Geminicoccus roseus DSM 18922: one gene and its partner. Each later gene encodes a partner of the first gene's protein in a complex. Links are inferred from orthologs where the notes say so. Each region holds a gene or a part of one and is shown in the gene's direction. Other genes may lie near its edges.

The links.
Region 2: the proteins of secA (region 1) and secY are in contact, whole or in part, in a crystal structure (PDB 3DIN), measured with the Thermotoga maritima proteins. The link is inferred for Geminicoccus roseus DSM 18922 from one-to-one orthologs. Residues at the interface, in WP_004082002.1 of Thermotoga maritima: Glu261, Ala262, Arg263, Lys300, Ala301, Arg302, Thr303, Ile304, Ile305, Leu323, Tyr324, Asp325, Pro326, Val329, Ser330, Tyr333, Ile336, Lys340, Phe345, Val349, Glu363, Phe364, Tyr374, Ser375, Gly376, Gly377, Glu393, Ile395, Thr482, Ser483; in WP_004081795.1 of Thermotoga maritima: Glu108, Gly109, Glu110, Glu111, Ala236, Glu237, Arg238, Arg239, Ile240, Thr241, Ile242, Gln243, Tyr244, Ala245, Arg246, Arg247, Val248, Thr249, Gly250, Arg251, Arg252, Val253, Tyr254, Gly256, Ala257, Ser258, Thr259, Tyr260, Leu261, Pro262.

What each region holds. Positions count from the first base shown.
Region 1 is NZ_KE386572.1:3,492,260-3,503,592, forward strand. Bases 1-3,310 are described here. They hold secA (preprotein translocase subunit SecA), read left to right. Parts: upstream 1-392; coding sequence 393-3,110; downstream 3,111-3,310. Other genes in these bases: GEMRO_RS30260 (peptidylprolyl isomerase), read right to left, coding at 1-186; GEMRO_RS0117455 (AEC family transporter), read left to right, coding at 3,191-3,310. Also shown: more of GEMRO_RS0117455, read left to right, coding at 3,311-4,126; GEMRO_RS34325 (hypothetical protein), read left to right, coding at 4,268-4,468; peptide-methionine (S)-S-oxide reductase MsrA, read left to right, coding at 4,526-5,185; GEMRO_RS35350 (hypothetical protein), read right to left, coding at 5,201-5,629; GEMRO_RS30265 (YsnF/AvaK domain-containing protein), read left to right, coding at 5,952-6,374; GEMRO_RS0117480 (YsnF/AvaK domain-containing protein), read left to right, coding at 6,371-7,192; GEMRO_RS32810 (hypothetical protein), read left to right, coding at 7,295-8,005; GEMRO_RS0117490 (DsbA family oxidoreductase), read right to left, coding at 8,013-8,681; molybdenum cofactor guanylyltransferase MobA, read right to left, coding at 8,706-9,317; GEMRO_RS34330 (VOC family protein), read right to left, coding at 9,304-9,708; hpt (hypoxanthine phosphoribosyltransferase), read left to right, coding at 9,790-10,338; GEMRO_RS0117510 (hypothetical protein), read right to left, coding at 10,348-11,333. UniProt on the Escherichia coli protein: Required for protein export, interacts with the SecYEG preprotein conducting channel.
Region 2 is NZ_KE386572.1:3,157,086-3,168,103, forward strand. Bases 7,675-10,669 are described here. They hold secY (preprotein translocase subunit SecY), read left to right. Parts: upstream 7,675-8,493; coding sequence 8,494-9,846; downstream 9,847-10,669. Other genes in these bases: rpsE (30S ribosomal protein S5), read left to right, coding at 7,675-7,787; rpmD (50S ribosomal protein L30), read left to right, coding at 7,793-7,996; rplO (50S ribosomal protein L15), read left to right, coding at 8,002-8,484; GEMRO_RS29975 (adenylate kinase), read left to right, coding at 9,846-10,568; rpsM (30S ribosomal protein S13), read left to right, coding at 10,661-10,669. In the rest of the region: rplC (50S ribosomal protein L3), read left to right, coding at 1-323; rplD (50S ribosomal protein L4), read left to right, coding at 323-943; GEMRO_RS0115840 (50S ribosomal protein L23), read left to right, coding at 940-1,233; rplB (50S ribosomal protein L2), read left to right, coding at 1,238-2,080; rpsS (30S ribosomal protein S19), read left to right, coding at 2,084-2,362; rplV (50S ribosomal protein L22), read left to right, coding at 2,364-2,747; rpsC (30S ribosomal protein S3), read left to right, coding at 2,747-3,427; rplP (50S ribosomal protein L16), read left to right, coding at 3,437-3,847; rpmC (50S ribosomal protein L29), read left to right, coding at 3,853-4,059; rpsQ (30S ribosomal protein S17), read left to right, coding at 4,071-4,328; rplN (50S ribosomal protein L14), read left to right, coding at 4,340-4,708; rplX (50S ribosomal protein L24), read left to right, coding at 4,708-5,025; rplE (50S ribosomal protein L5), read left to right, coding at 5,033-5,572; rpsN (30S ribosomal protein S14), read left to right, coding at 5,592-5,897; rpsH (30S ribosomal protein S8), read left to right, coding at 5,910-6,308; rplF (50S ribosomal protein L6), read left to right, coding at 6,311-6,844; and 3 more genes. UniProt on the Escherichia coli protein: The central subunit of the protein translocation channel SecYEG. Consists of two halves formed by TMs 1-5 and 6-10.

The sequences.
Region 1 (11,333 bases):
GAAGCGGACCACGTCGGACCGGTGGATCTCCGCGCCGTCGACCGTCGCGACAACGGGATCGCCTTCCGGCGTGGCGGCCTGGTTCTCGACAGGGGCCGTTTCGGCCGGGGCTGGCACCGTTTCCTGGGCCTGGACCAGGGAGGTCGTGGCCAGAAGGATGGAGACGCCGAATACCGCTAGACGCACCGATGGTGCTCCTCTCTTGTCTGATCGCCGCCAGGGTCCGCTCGTTGCCGATGGACCCCGGGGCTTGGCGCGAAGGACAGGTGCCATCACTGGCGTACTTGCACAAGCGCGGTCGCGTTGACACCTTTGGTGGGAGGGCGTAGCTCACCGACCCTGGTCGGGCGAGCCTGTGCCCGGTCCACTCTTTGGCGGGATTTCCCAGCGGCATGTTCGGCGCCATCGCAAGGCGGCTCTTCGGGTCGCACAACGACCGCATGGTCAAGAGCCTCAAGAAAAACGTCGACGCTATCAATGCGCTGGAACCGCAGATGGTGGCGCTGTCCGACGATCAACTGAAGGCCAGGACGGCCGAATTCAAGGGGCGGCTGGCCCAGGGCGAGACCCTCGACGACCTGCTGATCGAGGCGTTCGCCACCGTGCGGGAGGCGGCCAAGCGCACGCTCGGGCAGCGGCATTACGACGTGCAGCTGATCGGCGGCATGGTGCTGCACCAGGGCCGGATCGCCGAGATGCGCACCGGCGAGGGCAAGACCCTGGTCTCCACCCTGGCGGCCTATCTGAACGCCTTGACCGGCGAGGGCGTCCACGTCGTCACCGTCAACGACTACCTGGCAAGGCGCGATGCGAACTGGATGGGCCAGGTCCACCGCTTCCTCGGGCTGACCGTGGGCGTGGTGGTGCCGCAGACGCCGGAACAGGCCAGGCGCGAGGCCTATGCCTGCGACATCACCTACGCCACCAACAACGAGCTCGGCTTCGACTACCTGCGCGATAACATGAAGCACAGCTTCGAATCGCTGGTGCAGCGCGGGCACGGCTTCGCGATCGTCGACGAGGTGGATTCGATCCTGGTGGATGAGGCGCGCACGCCGCTGATCATCAGCGGCCCGTCCGACGACAGTTCCGAGTTGTACCGCGCGGTCGACGCGCTGATGCCGCAGCTGGTCGAGGGCGACTGGGAGAAGGACGAGAAGCAGCGCTCGGTCTCGCTGACCGAGCAGGGCCAGGAGCACATCCAGCAGCTGTTCGACCAGGCCGGCCTGCTCAAGGCGCCCGACCTGTACGACATCGAGAACGTCTCGCTGGTGCACCACACCAACCAGGCGCTGCGGGCCCATCACCTGTTCACCCGCGACAACGAATATGTCGTCAAGGACGGCAAGATCGTGATCGTCGACGAGTTCACCGGCCGGATGATGGAAGGGCGGCGCTACTCCGAGGGCCTGCACCAGGCGATCGAGGCGAAGGAGAAGGTCGCGATCCAGCCGGAGAACCAGACCCTCGCCTCGATCACCTTCCAGAACTATTTCCGCCTCTACTCCAAGCTGTCGGGCATGACCGGCACGGCCGCCACCGAGGCCTCCGAGTTCGCCGAGATCTACAAGCTCGAGGTCGTGGAGATCCCGACCCACCGCAAGATGATCCGCAAGGACGAGGACGACGAGGTCTACCGTTCGGCGCGGGAGAAGTACGAGGCGATCGTCCAGGAGATCGAGGCTTCCTACGCGAAGAAGCAGCCGATCCTGGTCGGCACGGTCTCGATCGAGAAGTCGGAGATGCTGTCCGACGAGTTGAAGAAGAAGGGCGTCCCGCACCAGGTGCTGAACGCCCGCTACCACGAGCAGGAAGCCAACATCGTCGCCCAGGCCGGGCGGCTGGGCGCCGTCACCATCGCCACCAACATGGCCGGCCGCGGCACCGACATCCAGCTGGGCGGCAATGCCGACATGCGGATCCTCCACGAGCTGGGAGCCGATCCGGACCCGGCGGCGGTGGCGAAGATCCGCCAGGAGGTCGAGAGCGAGCAGGTCCAGGTCAAGGAGGTCGGCGGCCTCTACGTGCTTGGCACCGAGCGCCACGAGAGCCGGCGGATCGACAACCAGCTGCGCGGCCGCTCCGGCCGCCAGGGCGACCCCGGCCGCTCCAAGTTCTACCTGTCGCTGGACGACGACCTGATGCGGATCTTCGGGTCCGAGCGGATCGACGGCATGCTGCAGAAGCTGGGGCTCCAGGAGGGCGAGGCGATCGTCCATCCCTGGATCAACAAGGCCCTGGAGAAGGCGCAGCAGAAGGTCGAGGCGCGCAACTTCGAGATCCGCAAGCAGCTCCTCAAGTTCGACGATGTCATGAATGACCAGCGCAAGGTCATCTATGAGCAGCGCCTGGAGCTGATGCAGTCCGAGGACGTCGCCGACACCATCGCCGACATGCGCGAGCAGACCGTCCAGGAGATCGTGCGCAAGCACATCCCGGAGAAGGCCTACCCGGAGCAGTGGGACACCGAGGGGCTGCAGGCCGACGTCCAGCGCTACCTGGCCCTCGACCTGCCGGTGCAGGACTGGGCCAAGGAAGAGGGCATCGCCGACGAGGAGATCATCAAGCGCCTGAACGAGGCGGCCGACGCGCACTATGCGGCCAAGGTCGAGCAGTACGGGCCGGAGATGATGCGCCAGGCCGAGAAGAGCCTGCTGCTGCAGGTCCTGGACCATGTCTGGAAGGAGCACCTGCTTCATCTGGATCATCTGCGCCAGGGCATCTACCTGCGCGGCTACGGCCAGAAGGATCCCCTGAACGAGTACAAGCGGGAAGCCTTCAACCTGTTCGACGGGCTGCTCTCCGAGCTGCGCCAGATGGTGACGCAGGTGATGATGCAGCTCCAGGTGCGCATGCCGGAGCCGGTCCAGGGCTTCGGCCCGGAGGAGCCGCCGCGTCCGGGGCCGCGCATGGCCGGCGGTGCCGGCGGCGCGGCGCTGGCGGCGACCCCGGCCATGGCGATGGCCATGGCGGCGGACGGGCAGGGCGCCCAGGCGGCCAGCCCGGTCGATCCGGCCGATCCCTCGACCTGGGGACGGGTCGGGCGCAATGCGCCTTGCCCGTGCGGTTCCGGCAAGAAGTACAAGGCCTGCCACGGCGTGCTGGTCTGATCCTCCCGCGGGGCTGACGGCCTGCCGCCCGGCTTGAGCCGGCCGGCAGGGTCCGCCCGGCCGACGCCTGGGCGGTGGACGTGTCGCAGATCCTTTTCGATCATCTCGTGCCGGTCTATGCGCTCGTGCTGCTCGGGCGCGTGCTGGCCGGCTTCCGGGTGGTGGTGGACCAGCAGGTCCAGGGCATCTCCCGCTTCGTGTTCGACGTGGCGATCCCGGTCATGCTCGCCCGGGAGATGCTGACCGTCGACCTGCCCGCCCAGATCGAGTGGCGGCTGATCTTCGTTTATTTCGGCTGCGCCTTCGTGATCTTCGGGCTGGCCGCCTTCTCGGCCCGGCGCCTGTTCGATGCCCGCGAGGCCAAGCCCGCGATCTTCGGGATCACCTCGTCGTTCGGCAACGTCCTGGTGCTGTCGGTGCCGATCACGCTCGGCATCTACGGCGAGGCCGCGGCGGTGCCGCTGTTCCTGCTGATCGCCTTCCACAGCGCCACGCTGTTCACCCTGACCACCGTGGTCGCCGAGCTCGGCATCGGCGCCAGCGGCGAACTGCGCAAGCTGCCCAAGGTGGTGGTCATGAACCTGATCACCAACCCGATCCTGGTCGGTTTGGCGGTGGGGGTGCTGCTGCGCTACTCGCCGATCCCGATCCCCGCCGCGGTGGACCGCACCGCGGTCCTGCTGGGCCAGTCGGCCATGCCGATGGCGCTGTTCGCGCTCGGCGCCAATCTCGCGCGGTTCAAGCTGGGCTCGCTCTGGCGCGAAGCCTTTGTCTTGTGCCTGTTCAAGAACGTGGCGTTTCCGCTCCTGGTGTTCGTGGTGACGACCTGGGTCGTGCCGCTGGATCCAATCGGGCGCGCGGTCGCCATCGTGACGTCGGCGATGCCGGCGGGGATCAACGCTTATCTTTTCTCGGTGCGCTACAACAGCGCCGTCGGCGAGACCAGCGCCACGATTGTTGCTTCCACCATTGTGACTTTTCCGATCCTGGCGTGGCTCCTGCCTTTGCTACGGTAACATGACCCATTTGCAATGAGGCGACCTCTTCTCGACCACAGCGGTGTTGCCGTACGATGAGAACTAGGCAATGCATCTGGAGGCCTCGGCAAGAAGCCCTCAGGTGAAACGCTGCCAAGCGTCGACGTGAGGGGAAGCGCGATGACGCATCGTCAAGCAGCACGGCCGTGCGTGGAAGCCGAAGCCCCGCGCATGGCCTACGGCACTATCTACACCCCCTGGGATGCCCGGGCGGAAAGGGTCGAGCGGCGCGCCGCCTTCTGGACTGATGGCCCGAGCCAGCGCCGTCGACCAGGGCTGCTGGGACGGCTGGAATACATGACCGTCTTCGGCAGCGCTTGAACCATCTTTTCCGGTGGCCATTTCCTGTCGGCATCGCGCTGCCTGGAAGGAAACCGGATGTTCCGCCTCTCCTCGCTCTGGAAGAAGTCCGCGAGCAGGGCAGACTGGGTGCCGGGTCGCCCGCATCCGATCACCGAACCCGGCCGGCACGCGGTATCGGATCGGCCGCTGGCGGTGCCCTGGCCCGACGGGTTCCGGAGCTTGCTGGTGGGGATGGGCTGCTTCTGGGGTGCCGAGCGCCTGTTCTGGCAGATCCCGGGCGTCTGGGTCACCGCGGCCGGCTTTGCCGGGGGCTCCACGCCGAACCCGACCTATTACGAGGTCTGCAGCGAGGGCACCGGCCATGCCGAGGTCGTGCTGGTGGTCTACGATCCGTCGGTCGTGACGCTGCGGCGCCTCCTGAAGACCTTCTTCGAGGAGCACGACCCGACCCAGGGCATGCGCCAGGGCAACGACGTTGGGACCCAGTACCGCTCCTGCCTCTTCCTGGCCGAGCAAGAGGACCGAAGGATCGCCGAGGAGGTGCGCGCCGCCTACCAGGCCAGGCTCGCCGGGCGCGGCCTTGGCCCGGTCACCACGACCATCGGCGGCGAAGTGCCGTTCTTCCATGCCGAGGACGAGCACCAGCAATACCTGGCCAAGAAGCCCTGGGGCTATTGCGGCCTGGCAGGCACCGGCGTCGCCTGCCCGGTGGGCACCGGCGAAGCCTCCGCCTGAGGCGTCCGGGGCCGCTCAGACCAGGGGGTTCGGCCCGGTGAACAGGTCGCCCAGGGCCAGCCGGGCGCGATGGCGCTGCCGACGGCGCAGGATGTTGGCCGGCCGGTCGTGGCGCAGGTGGCAGCGCTGGCACAAGGCCTTGAGGTTGGCGCCCACCGAGTTGCCGGGGTCCTGGTCCAGATGGGCGGTGCCCAGCCAGATCCGCCGCTGCCGCTGGCTGGACCAGGCGACGATGTCCGGCCAGTCCACCGGCTCGCCCCGGTCGTCCCGCCACTGTCCGGACAACTCGTCGAACCAGCGGCCGTCCGCCAGCTGGCAGATCAGCCGGCCGTGCGGGCGGCCGCAGGTCTCGCAGCGGCCCTTGGCCCGGCCGAAGCGGATCTGCCGGCTGATGATCGGCCAGTCGATCGGGTAGAAATAGCGGCGCTCGGGGCGGATCGGCACGGGCGGTGTCTCCAGGTCGGATCCGGCCTAGACGATTTTCCAGGCGGCCGGAACGGGTTCCCTTGCCGGGACAGGCGGCGGCCGTGCCGGCCCTGCTGCCCGCCCCACCGGCGCAAGAGCGTGTCCGTGCGCCAGGATCCTCAAGAGGAAGTTGCTGCTGCGGCCGTGGCAGCGAGAGCAACAAGATCCACGCCCCCATAAATCAACTGTTTCTGAAGCTGTATAATATCTGTTATCTAATACATGCGAATATTCGTCGAAATATTTTTCCTTCTCGCTTCAATGTGATGGAACGAGCGGCATCCGATGAAGTTGATGCTGCATGTCCAAGACGACGACCACTCCCCAAGAGCTCAAAGTCGAGCTGTTCGAAGAACATGCCCAGGTCACCAAGCGCATGGTGGAACTTGGGCGTGTTCTTGTCGAAACGACCGTCGAGACGCGGCAGCAGGTCGTCGAGGCCCTGCTGCGACACGATGAAGTCGGCGTGCAGCGCGTGCTGATCGATCAGCCTGTCGAGACCATGCCCCAGATCCGCGAAGAGGACGGGGTGCTGATCGTCCCGGTCGTGGAAGAGCGGCTCGTCGTCCACACCCAGCTCGTTCTCAAAGAAGAGCTTCGGATCACCAAGACAACAGGCGAGCAGCTCGTTCGCCAGACGGTACCGCTCCGTTCCGAGCACGCGACCGTCACCCGGCTGGAGGCATCCTCTCCGGCCGATCCCTCTGAAAGCGAAGCATCATGAACACGATCACTGCTCTCTATGACACACGCGGAGCGGCCGAGGCCGCGCAGGACGGGCTGATCAGCATCGGGGTGCAGGCCCGCGACATCTCGGTTCGCGGCGCGGACTCCACGGCTGCCGGTGCCGGTCCGGAGGTCGAGGACAAGGGCTTCTGGGCCAGCCTGGGCGACCTCTTCATGCCCGACGAGGACCGCTCCACCTATTCCGAGGGCCTACGGCGTGGCGGCTATCTTCTGACCGCCACTGTCCAGGAGGATCTGGGGGCGGAAGTCGAGGAGGTCCTCGAGAGGTCGGATCCCGTCGACCTGGACGAGCGCAGCGAGAGCTGGCGCCAGGAAGGCTGGACCGGCAGCACCGGCCCAGCCTCTGCCGCTCCTGTTGGCAGCGCCGCCGCCGGCTTCGGCACCGGCGCCAGCACCTCCGGCGACCATCATGACGACCAGACCATCCAGGTGGTCGACGAGGAGGTCCGGGTCGGCAAGCGCCAGGTCGGCGGCGGCAATGTCCGGGTCCGCACCTATGTCACCGAGCGTCCGGTCGAGGCGCAGGTCGACCTTCATTCCGAGCGCGTGACCATCGAGCGCCGGCCGGTCGACCGGGAGGTGGCGCCGGGCGTGGCGGCCTTCCAGGAACGCACGATCGAGGCGGTCGAGCGGGGCGAGGAAGCGGTGGTCGAGAAGGTCGCCCGGGTGAAGGAGGAAATCGGCCTGCACAAGCAGACCGATACCCGCACCGAAACCGTGCGCGATACCGTCCGGGAAACCGAGATCGAGATCGAGGACGACCGGGCACCCTCCGGCGCCCGTCCTGGCCACTGAGGGTTGAGGGGAGGCCGCGTCTGCGCGGCCGACCTCCTTCCGGATGCTCGTCTTCGCCCATAGGGTGGCGTCTCCTGGCTACCCCGATGGACGGAGACCGACATGCAGGCGACATGGGCAAGGGCGGCGATGCTGGCCGGCACGATCGGCGCCGGCATCCTGTCGGCGCCCCTGGCGCTGGCCGAAGGCCGGATGAGGGAGATCGGCAACCTTCGCGACCGGAGGTTCTGCGAGATCCGGGTGGCGATCGCGGTGCCAGCCGCGGAGCGCCTGTACAGCACGGTCGGGCTGGGCGACTGTTCCCCGGCGGCGGCCGAAGCGATCAGGCCCGAGCAGGCGGCGTCCCGCTTAGGCGGCGAAGCCGCCACGGTCGACGGACCTCGCCACTACCTGATTGACTGGCTGCAGTCGCGGGGGCTGGACCAGCCTGCGGTTGACGTGCAGGGTGTCCCGATGCGGCCGGTGGCGGAGCGTGCGGGCGCCGGACCGGCCGAGGCGGCCGCCTATGTCCCGCACCGGATTCCGGTTCCCGGCACCTACATCTATGCCGCCGGCGAGACCGTCTACGAGCTGATGGGCGATTCCCGCGTCTACGTGATGGCGAGCTACAGCCAGGCGGTCGATCCCGACCTGTCGGCCGAGGACCTGGCCGGGCTCGGGGAGCGGCTGAAGCTGCCGGAGGGGTGGAGGTTCCGGGTCCGCACGCTCGACCAGGACCTGAGCCTGGTCAGCGGCGACAAGGGGGCCAGCGTCGTGGTCGACGAACTGGGCAACCGGTATCGCCGCTTCGAGCTCAGCTTCCAGCCGACCTGAGCGGCGGTCAGGCCGCGGCCGCGACCTGACGCAGGGCCCGCTCGAACAGTTCCGGCGGCTGGCCGCCCTGGATCAGGTGGCGGTCGTTCAGGATCACCGAGGGGACCCCGCTGATGCCGAGCCCGGTGTAGAACTGCTCCTGGGCGCGCACGTCCTGGGCATAGGCGTCGCTGTCCAGGATCTCGCGCGCGCGCTCAACGGATAGGCCGGCCGCTCCGGCGATCTCGACCAGGGTCGCCTTGTCGCTGACGTTGCGGCCCTCGGTGAAATAGGCGCGCAGCAAAGCGTGCTTGAGGGTCAGGTCCTTGCCCTCGATTTCCGCCCAGTGCAGCAGGCGATGGGCGTCGAAGCTGTTGTAGGTGCGCTCGCGGCCTTCCAGGCGGAACTCGAAGCCGACCGCGGCTCCCCGCTCGCGCAGCACCTCGCTGTTGGCGGCGACCTGTTCCGGGGTGATCCCGTATTTCTGGGTCAGGTGCTCGACGATCTCCTGGCCCTCGGGCGGCATGGCCGGGTTCAGCTCGAACGGCTGGAAATGCAGGTCGACGCGGACCGTCCCGTCCAGCCGGGCGATCGCCTCCTCCAGGGAGCGCAGCCCGACGGCGCACCACGGGCACACGATGTCGGACACGAAATCGATCTTCACGACAGGCGTCTCGGCGGGCGTTTCGGCGGACATGGCGCTGCTCCAGGGTTGCAGGTGTCAGGTGGGGTCGAGGCGGCCGACGGCAAGCGCGAGGTCGTCCGGCGTGTTCACGTTGAAGAACGGATCCAGCGGCGCTGCCGGCCAGACGACAAGGCGCCGCCCGGCAAGCCGGGCGAACGCGCCCACCCGCCGCTTGCCGGCCAGCAGCTGCTCCTCAAGCATCGGCGCCAGCGCCACCGACCAGACCGCGATCACCGGATGCTCCCGGTCGCCCGAGGCGGCACAGGCGACCGGATGGTCGGGGGAGATGGCGGCGGCGAGCTGGCCGGCGAGGTCTGGCGGGAAGAACGGGGTGTCGGCCGGCAGGCTCAGCACGTGGCCGGCGCCCCGTTCCGCTGCCCAGCGCATCCCGGCCAGCACGCCCGCCAGCGGGCCCGGAAAGCCCGGCAGCGGATCGGCGCGCACCGGCAGGCCGAAGGCCGCGAAGCGGGCCGGATCACCGTTCGCGTTCAGGAGCAGGTCGTCCACCTGCGGCCGGATCGCCTGGATCACGTGCGCCAGCAGCGGCCGGCCGGCCAGGGGCACCAGGCACTTGTCGCCGCCGCCCATCCGGCGGGCCAGGCCGCCGGCCAGGAGGACGGCGGGCAGGCGGGGCTCAGGGGGCGAGATGGCAGACCGCTTCCAGATGGTAGCCGTCCGGGTCGATCACGTAGGCGGCGTAATAGTTGGGATGATACTGGTGGCGGATCCCGGGCGGGCCGTTGTCCTTGCCGCCATGGGCCAGGGCCGCCCGGTACCAGGCGTCGACCGAAGGGCGGTTCTGGGCGGCGAACGCCACGTGCATCCCGTCGATCGGGACGGGAGCCGGATCGTCCGGATTGGTGGAGGCGCCGATCCAGAAGGCCGGCTCGTGGCTGTTGCCGCCATAGCCCAGCCCCTTGAAGTCGGGCGCGTCGTCGATGGTCATCACGAGGCGATAGCCCAGCTCCGGCAGGCTGGCATCATACATCGCGCGGGAGCGGGCCAGGTCCGCCACGCGGATGGAGAGGTGGTCGATCATCGTCTGCCCCAGGCTGTTCGGCGACTGACGTCCCTTTCGCAATCGGGTACCACGTCGGGGCCCGGCCTGTGGAGAGCAAGCTTGTCCGAGATCCCCGCCCACCGAGTCCTGCCCCTGTTCCAGGCCGACGCCATCGCCGCGCGGGTCGACGAGATGGCGGCGGACCTCGCCCGCGCGGTGCCCAAGGACGTGACCGTGGTGGCGCTGCTGAAAGGCGCGTTCGTGTTCACCGCCGACCTGGTCCGGGCGCTCGACCGGCACGGGCTGACCCCGGAGGTGGAGTTCCTCCAGGTCAGCTCCTATGGCCTGGGCACCGCCAGCTCCGGCAAGGTCAAGGTGATCGGGGCGATGCCGGACAGCGTCGGCGGCCGCGACGTGCTGCTGGTCGACGACATCCAGGACACCGCCCGCACCCTGGCCTGGACCCGCGACCTGCTGGTGTCGCACGGGGCCAACTCGGTGCGCACCTGCGCGCTGCTGGACAAGCCGTCGCGCCGCCAGGTGCCGTTCGAGGCCGACCATATCGGCTTCACCATCGAGGACTGGTTCGTGGTCGGCTACGGGATCGACTGGGCCGAGCGCTACCGGCACCTGTCCTGGATCGGCCGGGTCGAGTTCGACCAGGCCTAGCCCGGCCGGTTACTTCAGGAAGATCTCGAAGTCGCGCACGGCGATGGCGAAGTCGCGGTCGGCGAGCACCGGGCTGGTCTGCTGCATCGACACGAACATGCCCTCGATCCGGCCGCTGGGATCGTTGCGCGGCATCAGGGGGTAGTTGACGCCCTCGAAGGTGAACGTGTTCGCCATGCCGAAATTGGTGACGCGCTCGCCGGTGCGCTCGTCGAAGACCCAGATCCGCATCAAGGCGCCGGAGCGCTGGCCAGGGCTGGGGTCGAAGCGGTCGTTCAGCACCAGCTCGTGCTCGATCCGGTACCAGACCCCGCGGCGCAGGCCGTTGGTCACCGGGTCCTGGGCATGCATCTCGGTCATGATCCGCGAGCGGGTGCAGGTGACGTCCAGCATGTCGTCCTTGAAATGGCCGAGCAGCTTGGCCGAGGCGCTGGCGATCGAGCCGTTGCGCCCGCCAACCACCACCCGGGTGGAGAAGGCGTTGCCCTTGTTGACGGTCCGGCGGTTGCCCTCGCACAGATGGTCGTTGGGCGGGTAGGCGCCGTCGGGCGCGCTGGCCAGGCCCGGGATCTTGGTCTCGAATCCCAGGTCGAAGTCGAAATTGCTGGAGTACATCGCCCGGTAGCTCAGGCAGGCGCGCTCGCCCACGCCCAGGCTCGCCAGCGAGTTGGGGTCCTGCGAATCCTTGTCGAAGATCATCCAGCCGGTGTGGTGGCCCAGGCTCATGGGCGGGGTGGGGCCGCCCGGGATGCCCAGGCAGATCGCGCTGACCGAGCCGTCCACGACGCATTCAGACAGGTTCTTCTTGTTGATGACCGTGCTGTTGCCCCAGCTGGATTCCGCGCCCGGGTTCCAGTTGCCGCGGATCCTGCGGCCATAGCCGCTGGTGGTGCCGGTCCCGAAGATGTGGCGCCACTGCTTCCTGAACTCGTCCTTCAGGCGGGGCTGGCCGTCCGGCCCGACGTCATAGTTCAGGGAGACCATGTTGCCGGAGG
Region 2 (11,018 bases), 330 kb from region 1 along the record:
TCATGAAGCGCCACAATTTCGGCGGCCTGCGGGCGTCGCACGGCGTGTCGGTTTCGCACCGCTCGCACGGCTCGACCGGTAACCGCCAGGATCCGGGCCGCACGTTCCCGGGCAAGAAGATGGCCGGCCACATGGGCGCCAAGCAGCGCACCGTGCTGAACCTGGAAGTGTTCGGCGTGGACGAGGAGCGCGGCCTGTTACTGGTCAAGGGCGCCGTCCCGGGTTCCGAAGGGTCCTGGGTCCGGGTTCGCGATGCGGTGAAGAAGGCCTTGCCGAAGGATGCGCCGTATCCGGCCGGTGTTCTCGCTGCGGGAGCCGAGTGATGCAGATCGCCGTCAAGACGCTGGATGCCGAGGATGCCGGCACCATCGACCTGATCGATTCGGTGTTCGGCCTGGAGCCGCGCGCCGACATCCTGCAGCGCGTGGTGCTCTGGCAGCTGGCCAAGCGCCGTGCGGGCACCCACAAGGTGAAGAGCCGCGGCGAAGTCGCCGGCTCCACCGCCAAGATCTACAAGCAGAAGGGCACCGGCCGCGCCCGCCACGGCAACAAGCGCGCGCCGATCTTCCGCACCGGTGGCCGGGCCCACGGCCCGACGCCGCGCGACCACGCGATCGACCTTCCCAAGAAGGTCCGCGCGCTGGGTCTGCGGATGGCTCTTTCGGACAAGGCCAAGAACGGCAAGCTCGTCGTCGTCGACAAGCTGGAGCTGGACCAGCCGCGCACCAAGGAGCTGATCGCTCGCCTGGGCAAGCTCGGCCTGGACAAGGTGCTGTTCGTCGGCCCCGCCGAGCTGCAGCTCAACTTCGCGCTGGCCTCGCGCAACCTGACCCACGTGGACGTGCTCCCGTCGGTCGGCGCGAACGTCTATGACATCCTGCGCAGCGACCAGCTGGTGATCAGCAAGGCCGCGGCTCAGGAACTTCAGGAGCGCCTGGCATGAACCAGGAGCGGATGTACGATATCATCCTCGCCCCGGTGGTGACCGAGAAGTCGACCCGGATCTCCGAGCTGAACCAGGTCACCTTCAAGGTGCGCGGCGATGCCGCGAAGCCCGAGATCAAGCAGGCCGTCGAGGCGCTGTTCAACGTCAAGGTCACCGCGGTCAACACCATGGTGACCAAGGGCAAGACCAAGCGCTTCAAGGGCAAGGCCTATCAGCGTTCGGACGTCAAGAAGGCGATCGTGACGCTCGAGGCGGGCCAGACCATCGACGTGACGACGGGGATCTGAGGCGATGGCGCTGAAGAACTACAACCCGACCACGCCTTCGCAGCGCGAGCTGGTGCTGGTCGACAAGTCGGAGCTCTGGAAGGGCAGCCCGGTCAAGACGCTGACCGAGGGTCTCTCCAAGTCCGGCGGCCGCAACCATTACGGCCGGATCACCACCCGCCACGTGGGTGGTGGCCACAAGCGCTCCTACCGGCTGATCGACTTCAAGCGTCGCAAGTGGGACGTGGTCGGCACGATCGAGCGGATGGAGTACGATCCGAACCGGACCGCGTTCATCGCGCTGGTGCGCTATGACGACGGCGAGCAGGCCTACATCCTGGCGCCGCAGCGGCTCAAGGTCGGCGACAAGGTGGTCGCGGGCGAGCGGGTCGACGTGAAGCCGGGCAATGCCGCCCCGCTGAAGGCGATCCCGGTCGGCACCATCGTGCACAACCTGGAGCTGAAGGCTGGCAAGGGCGGCCAGGTCGCCCGTTCGGCGGGCGCGTTCGCCCAGCTGATCGGCCGCGACGGCGACTACTGCCAGATCCGCCTGAACTCCGGCGAGATCCGCCGCATCCGGCAGGATTGCATGGCCACCATCGGTGCCGTGTCCAATCCCGACCACCAGAACGAGAATCTGGGCAAGGCCGGCCGCAAGCGCTGGAAGGGCGTCCGCCCGACCGTGCGTGGTGTCGCGATGAACCCGGTCGATCATCCGCTCGGCGGTGGTGAGGGCCGCACCTCGGGTGGCCGTCATCCGGTCAGCCCGTGGGGCCAGCCCACCAAGGGTTACCGGACCCGCCGCAACAAGCGTACCACCAACATGATCGTGCGGTCGCGGCACGTTGCCAAGAAGCGTGGAGGTTAAGGCGTGGCCCGTTCAGTCTGGAAGGGTCCGTTCGTCGACGGCTATCTGTTCAAGAAAGCCGATGCCGCACGGCGTTCGGGCCGCAACGAGATCATCAAGATCTGGTCGCGTCGCTCGACCATCATGCCCGAGTTCATCGGCCTGACCTTCGCCGTCCACAACGGCAAGAAGCATCTGCCGGTCTACGTGACGGACAACATGGTCGGTCACAAGTTCGGCGAGTTCGCGCCGACCCGGACCTTCACGGGTCACGGTGCCGACAAGAAGGCGAAGAGGGGCTGAGATGAGCAAGCCCAAGTCAGAGCGTAAGGTGACCGCCAACGAGGCGTTCGCCGAAGACACGCTGGTTCGCTCCAGCCCGCAGAAGCTGGGCCTGGTGGCCGAGCTGATCCGCGGCATGTCGGCCGGTCGGGCGGTCACCGCCCTGGAGTTCTCGCGCAAGCGGGTCGCCCTCGAGGTGCAGAAAACCTTGAAGTCGGCTATTGCGAATGCCGAGAACAATCACAACCTGGACGTTGACCGGTTGGTGGTCGCCGAGGCTTACGTGGGCAAGCGCTTCGTGATGAAGCGCCTGCATCCGCGTGCGCGCGGCCGTGCCGCCCGGGTGGAAAAGTTCTACAGCCGCCTGCGCATCGTCGTCCGTGAGCAGAGCGAGGGAAGGGCCTGATGGGTCACAAGGTAAATCCCGTCGGGCTGCGGGTCGGCATCAATCGTACCTGGGATTCGCGCTGGTTCGCGGAAAACAACTACGCGAAGATGCTGAAGGAAGATCTCCAGATCCGCGAGTTCCTGGAGAAGCGCCTCTCGAACGCCGGCGTCTCGCGCGTGGTGATCGAGCGCCCGGCCAAGAAGGCCCGGGTGATGATCTACACCGCCCGTCCGGGCGTGGTGATCGGCAAGAAGGGCGAGGCGATCGAGGTGCTGCGGCGGGAAGTCGCCCAGCGCTGCTCGGCCGACGTGCACCTCAACATCGTCGAGGTCCGCAAGCCGGAGCTGGACGCCAAGCTGATCGCCGAGAGCATCGCGCAGCAGCTGGTGCGCCGCGTCACCTTCCGCCGCGCGATGAAGCGTGCGGTGCAGGCGGCGATGCGCCTGGGCGCGCTGGGCATCCGGGTGCATTGCTCGGGCCGCCTGGGCGGCGCCGAGATCGCCCGGTCGGAATGGTATCGCGAGGGCCGGGTGCCGCTGCACACGCTGCGCGCCAGCATCGATTTCGCCAAGGCCACCGCGCATACGCCGTACGGTACGAACGGGATCAAGGTGTGGGTGTTCCGTGGCGAGATCATGGAGCACGACCCCTCCGCGTACGATCGGCGCATGACCGAAGCCGCGCCGGCACGGGGTTGATATTGAACAATGTTGCAGCCTAAGAGAACCAAGTACCGCAAGGCGTTCAAGGGCCGTATCCACGGCCTGGCCAAGGGCGGAGCGGAGCTCAACTTCGGCGCGTTCGGCCTGAAGGCGGTCGAGCCGGCGCGGATCACCGCCCGGCAGATCGAATCGGCCCGCCGCGCCATCACCCGTCACCTCAAGCGTGCCGGCCGCGTGTGGATCCGGATCTTCCCGGATGTGCCGGTCACCTCCAAGCCTGCCGAAGTCCGCATGGGCTCGGGCAAGGGGTCGGTGGATCGCTGGGTGGCCCGGGTGAAGCCTGGCCGGATCATGTTCGAGATCGACGGTGTCGCCCCTGAGCTGGCCGAAGCCGCGATCGCCCTGGGTGCTGCGAAGCTGCCGATCAAGGCCCGCTTCGTGCAGCGGGAGCTCTGAGAGCGATGAACGCTTCGGAAATTCGTAATGAAGGCCGCAAGGCTCTGATCGACCGGCTGCTGGGCCTGAAGAAGGAGCAGTTCAACCTGCGCTTTCAGAAGGCGACCGGGCAGCTGGAAGGGACGGCCCGGATTCGCGAGGTCCGCAAGGACATTGCGCGGGTCAAGACGGTTCTGCGCGAGCAGGCCGTCTCGGCTAAGACCGGCGCCTGAGGAGATAAGCGATGCCGCGTCGCGTACTGCATGGGCAGGTGGTCAGTGACGTCGCCGACAAGACCGTCGTGGTCAAGGTCGAGCGGCAGGTGATGCACCCGCTCTATAAAAAGTACATCAAGAGCACCAAGAAATACATGGCTCACGACGAGTCGAACCGATTCAAGATCGGCGATACTGTCATGATCCGTGAGTGCCGGCCCCTTTCGGCGCGCAAGCGTTGGGAAGTGCTGGTCGAGGACGCAGCGGCTCCGGCTGCAGAGGCGTGAGGATCTAAATCATGATCATGCCCGAGACCGATCTCGATGTTGCCGACAACTCGGGAGCGCGTCGGGTCCAGTGCATTCGTGTACTGGGTGGCTCGCATCGTAGGTGGGGTTCTGTTGGCGACGTCATCGTCGTCGCCATCAAGGACGCCATACCGCGCGGCAAGGTAAAGAAGGGCGACGTGGCCATGGCCGTTGTCGTCCGGACGGCAAAGGAAGTGTCGCGGCCCGACGGGTCGGCGATCCGTTTCGACCGCAACGCGGCCGTCCTCATCAACAAGCAGGGTGAGCCGATCGGCACCCGCATCTTCGGGCCTGTGACCCGCGAGCTGCGTGCCCGTAAGTTCATGAAGATCATCTCCCTCGCGCCCGAGGTGTTGTGATGGCAGCCAAGGTCAAGAAGGGCGACAAGGTCGTCGTTCTCACTGGTCGCGACAAGGGCCGCCAGGGCGAGATCCTGAAGGTGGACCCGAAGGAAGGCCGCGTGGTCGTCCAGGGCGTGGCGGTGGTGAAACGCCACACCAAGTCGACCGGCATGCGCGAGAGCGGCATTGTCGAGAAGGAAGCTTCGATCGACGCGAGCAATGTCGCGCTGGTCGATCCGTCCGACGGCAAGGCCACCCGCGTCGGGTTCAAGTTCCTCGAAGACGGCCGCAAGGTCCGCTTTTCCAAGCGGACCGGCGAGCTGCTCGACCGGTGAGGCGGTGATGGCACGTCTGAAGACACAGTACGAGAACACCGTCCGGGCCGCTCTCGTCGAACAGTTCGGCTACAAGAACCCGATGCAGGTTCCGAAGCTGGACAAGATCGTCATCAACATGGCGGTCGGCAAGGCTACGCAGGACACCAAGAAGCTCACCAACGCGGTGGCGCAGCTGACCAAGATCGCCGGCCAGAAGCCGGTGATGACCAAGGCGCGCAAGTCGGTGGCGAACTTCAAGCTGCGCGAGGGCATGAACATCGGCTGCAAGGTGACCTTGCGGCGCGAGCGCATGTACGAATTCCTCGATCGCCTGATCAACATCGCGATGCCGCGGATCCGCGACTTCCGTGGTGTGTCGCCGAAGAGCTTCGACGGCCGGGGCAACTATGCCATGGGCCTGAAGGAGCAGATCATCTTCCCGGAGATCTCGTTCGACGAAGTCGACGAGAACCGCGGCATGGATATCATCTTCTGCACCACCGCGAAGACGAACGAGGAGGCCAAGGCGCTCCTCGCGGCATTCAGCATGCCCTTCACGAAGTGATCTGAACAAGGATATCGTCGTGGCGAAGAAGAGTTCAGTTGAGAAGAACAACCAGCGTCGCGAGCTGGTGGCGAAGCAGGCCGCCAAGCGCGCTGAGTTGAAGGCGATCATCAAGCAGAAGGACATCGACGACGGCGACCGGTTCGAAGCCGTGCTGAAGCTGGCCGAACTGCCGCGGAACGGATCCAAGGTCCGTGTTCGCAACCGTTGCGAGATGACCGGCAGGCCGCGTGCCTTTTACCGGAAGCTCGGTCTTTCTCGTATCGCATTGCGGGACTTGGCATCCACGGGGCAGATCCCCGGGATGGTCAAGTCGAGCTGGTAAGGGGTCCGCGGAATGGCGATGTCCGATCCGCTCGGTGACTTGTTGACGCGCATCCGCAACGGCCAGCTGGCCGCCAAGGGTGCCGTCCTCGCGCCGAAGTCGACGATGCACGTGCGCGTGCTCGAGGTCCTGAAGCGCGAAGGCTATATTCGCGGCTTCGGTGAGGTAGAGCAGGCGCCTGGAAAGCGCTCGATCAGCGTCGAGCTGAAGTACCACAACGGCGAGCCGGTCATCCGCGAGCTGAAGCGGGTGAGCAAGCCCGGTCGCCGCGTCTATGCCGGCGTGCGCGATCTGCCGACCATTTATAATGGCCTGGGCATCGCGATCGTCTCGACGCCCCGGGGTGTGATGTCCGACGCGGAAGCTCGGGCGGCGCATGTCGGCGGCGAGATCTTGTGCCTGGTGTTCTGACCATGTCCCGTATCGGCAAGCACCCGGTCTCCGTACCGGCTGGCACCACCGTGACGGTGGAAGGCCAGACCATCAAGGCCAAGGGCAAGCTCGGCGAGCTGTCGGCGGTCCTGCACGACGCGGTTTCCGCGACCTACGAGAACGGCGCGATCACCGTGCTCCCGCGCGAGATGGACCGCCAGGGCCGCTCGCTATGGGGCACCTCCCGCTCGGTCGTCGCGAACCTGGTCAAGGGCGTGTCGGAAGGGTTCACGGAGAAGCTGGAGATCAGCGGCGTGGGTTACCGCGCGGCGCTGGACGGCTCGATCCTGAACCTGCAGCTCGGCTACAGCCACGACATCAAGTACGCGGTGCCGAAGGAGATCAAGGTCGTGGTCGACACCCCGACCTCGATCCAGATCAGCGGCGCCGACAAGCAGAAGGTCGGGCAGCTCGCTTCCGAGATCCGCGCGTTCCGCCTGCCGGAGCCCTACAAGGGCAAGGGCGTGAAGTACGCCGGCGAGACGATCCGTCGCAAAGAAGGCAAGAAGAAGTAACCATGGTGAAGGTGGACGAGCGCTTCGAGCGTCGCCGGCGTCGGGTTCGCTTCGCGATCCGGCAGCGGGCTTCCGGCCGTGCCCGGCTGTCGGTGTTCCGGTCGAGCTGCCACATCTACGCCCAGGTCATCGACGACCTGAGGGGCGTGACGGTGGCGGCAGCCTCGACGATCGAGCCGACGTTGCGCGGCGAGCTGAAGACCGGTGCGGACAGCGAGGCGGCCAAGCGGGTCGGCTTGCTGCTCGCCGAGCGCGCCAAGGCGGCCGGTATCGATACGGTAGTGTTCGATCGTGGTGGTTATCAGTACCACGGTCGTGTGAAGGCTCTGGCCGACGGCGCCCGCGAGGGCGGCCTGTCGTTCTGATCCATCGCGGGAGGACGGAAATGGCGCGTCAGCGCGGTGATGATCGCAACGACAGGGATCGCGGCGAGTCCGAGTTCATGGACCGGCTCGTCAGCATCAATCGTGTGGCGAAGGTGGTGAAGGGTGGCCGTCGTTTCGGCTTCTCGGCGCTGGTGGTCGTGGGCGACGGCAAGGGCCGGGTCGGCTATGGCAGCGGCAAGGCACGCGAAGTGCCGGAAGCGGTGCGCAAGGCGACCGAGGCTGCGAAGAAGGGGCTGATCCGGGTGCCGTTGCGCCAGGGTCGTACGCTGCATCATGACACGATCGGCCACTTCGGTGCCGGCCGGGTCCTGCTGCGCTCGGCTCCTCCTGGTACCGGCGTGATCGCCGGCGGCCCGATGCGCATGGTGTTCGAGGCTCTGGGCATTGGCGACGTGGTCGCCAAGTCGCTCGGCACCTCAAACCCGCACAACATGGTCAAGGCCACGTTTGCGGCGCTGACCACGGTGGCGAGCCCGCGGGCGGTCGCGGCCAAGCGCGGCAAGAAGGTCTCCGACCTGATCGGCCGCCGCGAGGCGATCGAGCCGAAGGCGGAGTGACGACCATGGGCACGATCAAGGTCACCCAGGTGAAGAGCCCGATCGGGCGACGCAAGGACCAGCGCGAGACGCTGGTCGGCCTGGGTCTGAACAAGTTGCACCGTACCCGCGTCCTGGCCGATAACCCGGCCACGCGCGGTCGGGTCGAGAAGGTCAAGCACCTGGTGGTGTTCGAGACTCTCGACGGTGCCGAGACGGCCAAGGGCTGAGAGTCATGAAGCTGAACGAACTCCGGGACAATCCCGGGGCGCGCGGGCCGCGCAAGCGGCTCGGGCGTGGTATGGGGTCGGGCCTCGGCAAGACCTCGGGTAAGGGTCACAAGGGTGCGAAGGCTCGCGCCGGCGGTGGCAAGCCTGCCTATTTCGAGGGTGGCCAGATGCCGCTGTATCGGCGTCTGCCGAAGCGCGGCTTCAACAACATCTTCCGCGCCGACTATGTCGTGGTGAACCTGGATTCGCTGCAGAAGGCGGTGGACGCCGGCCGCATTGACACGGCGCAGCCGGTCGACGCCGCGGCGCTGGTCGCTGCCGGCCTGGTCGGCAACCCGCGCGACGGCATCCGCCTGCTCGGTCGCGGCAGCCTGCAGGCTGCCCTGACGATCGAGGTTGTCGGCGCCTCCGCCTCGGCCGTCGAGGCGGTCGAGAAGGCGGGCGGCAAGGTGAACGTGATCGGCGGCCCCGTCGCCGCGTCCGAGTAAGGAAGAACCATGGCCTCGGTCGCCGAGCAGCTTGCGGCGAACGTCAATTTCGGTGCTTTCGCCAAGGCGACCGAGCTCAAAAAGCGCCTGTGGTTCACCCTGGGTGCGCTGATCGTGTACCGGCTCGGCACCTACGTGCCGCTGCCGGGCATCGATCACGCCGCCATGGCGCAGATCTTCCAGAGCCAGGCCGGCGGCATCGTCGGCATGTTCAACGTGTTCGCGGGCGGCGCGCTCGAGCGCATGTCGATCTTCGCGCTCGGCATCCTGCCCTACATCTCCGCCTCGATCATCCTGCAGCTGATGACCGCGGTGTCGCCGACCATGGAGGCCCTCAAGAAGGAGGGCGAGAGCGGTCGCAAGAAGATCAACCAGTACACCCGCTACCTGACGGTGGTGCTCTGCTCGTTCCAGGCCTACGGGCTTGCGATCGGCCTGGAAGGCACCTCCAGCGGGTTCGGCAGCGCGGTCATCGACCCCGGCTGGTTCTTCCGCCTCTCCACGGTGATCACCATCGTGGGCGGCACGATGTTCCTGATGTGGCTGGGCGAGCAGATCACCGCGCGCGGGATCGGCAATGGCATCTCGCTGATCATCTTCGTCGGCATCGTGGCCTCGCTGCCGGCAGCCCTCGCCAGCACGCTCGAGCTCGGGCGGACCGGGGCGATCTCGGCTGGGTTCATCATCCTGCTGATCGTGCTGATGCTGGCGGTGATCACGGCGATCGTGTTCATGGAGCGCGCCCAGCGCCGGGTGCTGGTCCAGTACCCCAAGCGCCAGCAGGGTAACCGGGTGTTCGGCGGCGAGAGCTCGCATCTTCCGCTCAAGGTCAACACCTCGGGCGTGATCCCGGCGATCTTCGCGAGCTCGCTCCTGTTGCTCCCGGCGACGTTCAGCAGCTTCATCGACGCGAACACCAGCCATCCGTGGCTGATCGAGCTGAACGCGATGATGGGACGCGGCCATCCGGTCCACATCTTCCTGTATGTCGCGCTGATCGTGTTCTTCGCGTTCTTCTACACGTCGATCGTCTTCAACCCGAAGGAGACGGCGGAGAACCTGCGCAAGCAGGGCGGGTTCATCCCGGGCGTGCGCCCGGGCGAGCGGACCGCGGCCTACCTCGAATACGTGCTCACGCGGCTGACCGTGGTGGGTGCGGCGTACCTGGCGGCGGTCTGCGTGCTGCCCGAGATCCTGATCTCGCAATACGCCGTGCCGTTCTATTTTGGCGGGACCAGCCTGCTGATCGTGGTGTCGGTGACGATGGACACGGTCGGACAGATCCAGTCGCACCTGATCGCCCATCAGTATGAAGGGCTGATCAAGAAGGCACGGTTGCGCGGTCCGGTCGGGAGACGTTGATGCGGGTTATTCTTCTCGGTCCCCCCGGTGCCGGCAAGGGAACTCAGGCGGCGTGGATCCGGGACCGGTTCAGCATCCCGCAGCTCTCCACGGGCGACATGCTGCGCGCGGCGGTCGCCAACGGGACCGAGGTCGGCCGGCAGGCCAAGGCGATCATGGAGGCGGGCAAGCTCGTCTCCGACGACGTGATCAACGCCATCGTCGCGGAGCGGATCGACCAGCCCGACTGCGCCGGCGGCTTCATCCTGGACGGCTTCCCGCGGACCACCGACCAGGCCGAGGCGCTCGACCGCATGCTGGCGGAGCGCGATCTCCGCATTGATGCGGTGATCGAGTTCCAGGTGGACCAGGCCGCCCTGGTCGAACGGATTTCTGGCCGGTATGCCTGCGCGAATTGCGGGGCCGGCTATCACGACACGTTCAAGAAGCCCAAGGTGCCGGGCGTCTGCGACGTGTGCGGCAGCACGGAGTTCGTGCGCCGCAAGGACGACAATGCCGAGACGGTGGCGGCTCGGCTCGAGGCGTATGACGCGCAGACCGCGCCGCTCCTGCCGTACTACCGGCAGCGCGGCAATCTGCACACGGTCGACGGCATGGCGCCGATCGGTGAGGTGACGGCCGCGATTGCGGCGGTCCTGGAGCCGCTGGCGACGGAAACCGCGTCCGGACCCGCAGGCGGGTCTGCTGAAAAAGCAGGCTCGTCCGGAGCCGGTAACGCTTGACAGTCTTGTAACGGTTCTTATGATCCGCGCACTTTTGTCGCTACCGACCGGTGGCGATGCGATCGCGCGTTGCGTTTGAAGGGGAGCGATCGGTGGCTCGTATCGCAGGTGTGAACCTGCCCAGTGGCAAACAGGCCTGGGTTGCGCTGACTTATATCTTTGGGATCGGGCCGCACAGCTCCCGGTTGATTCTCGACGAAGTGCAGATCGACCATAGCCGGCGGATCAACGATCTGAGCGACGCGGAGCTCGTGAAGATCCGTGAGGCGATCGATCGCCAGTTCAAGGTCGAGGGTGATCTTCGTCGCGATGTCGCGATGAACATCAAGCGGCTGATGGACCTGGGCTGCTATCGCGGCCTGCGCCATCGCCGTGGCCTGCCGGTGCACGGCCAGCGGACGCACACCAACGCCCGCACCCGCAAGGGCCCGGCCCGGGCCATCGCCGGCA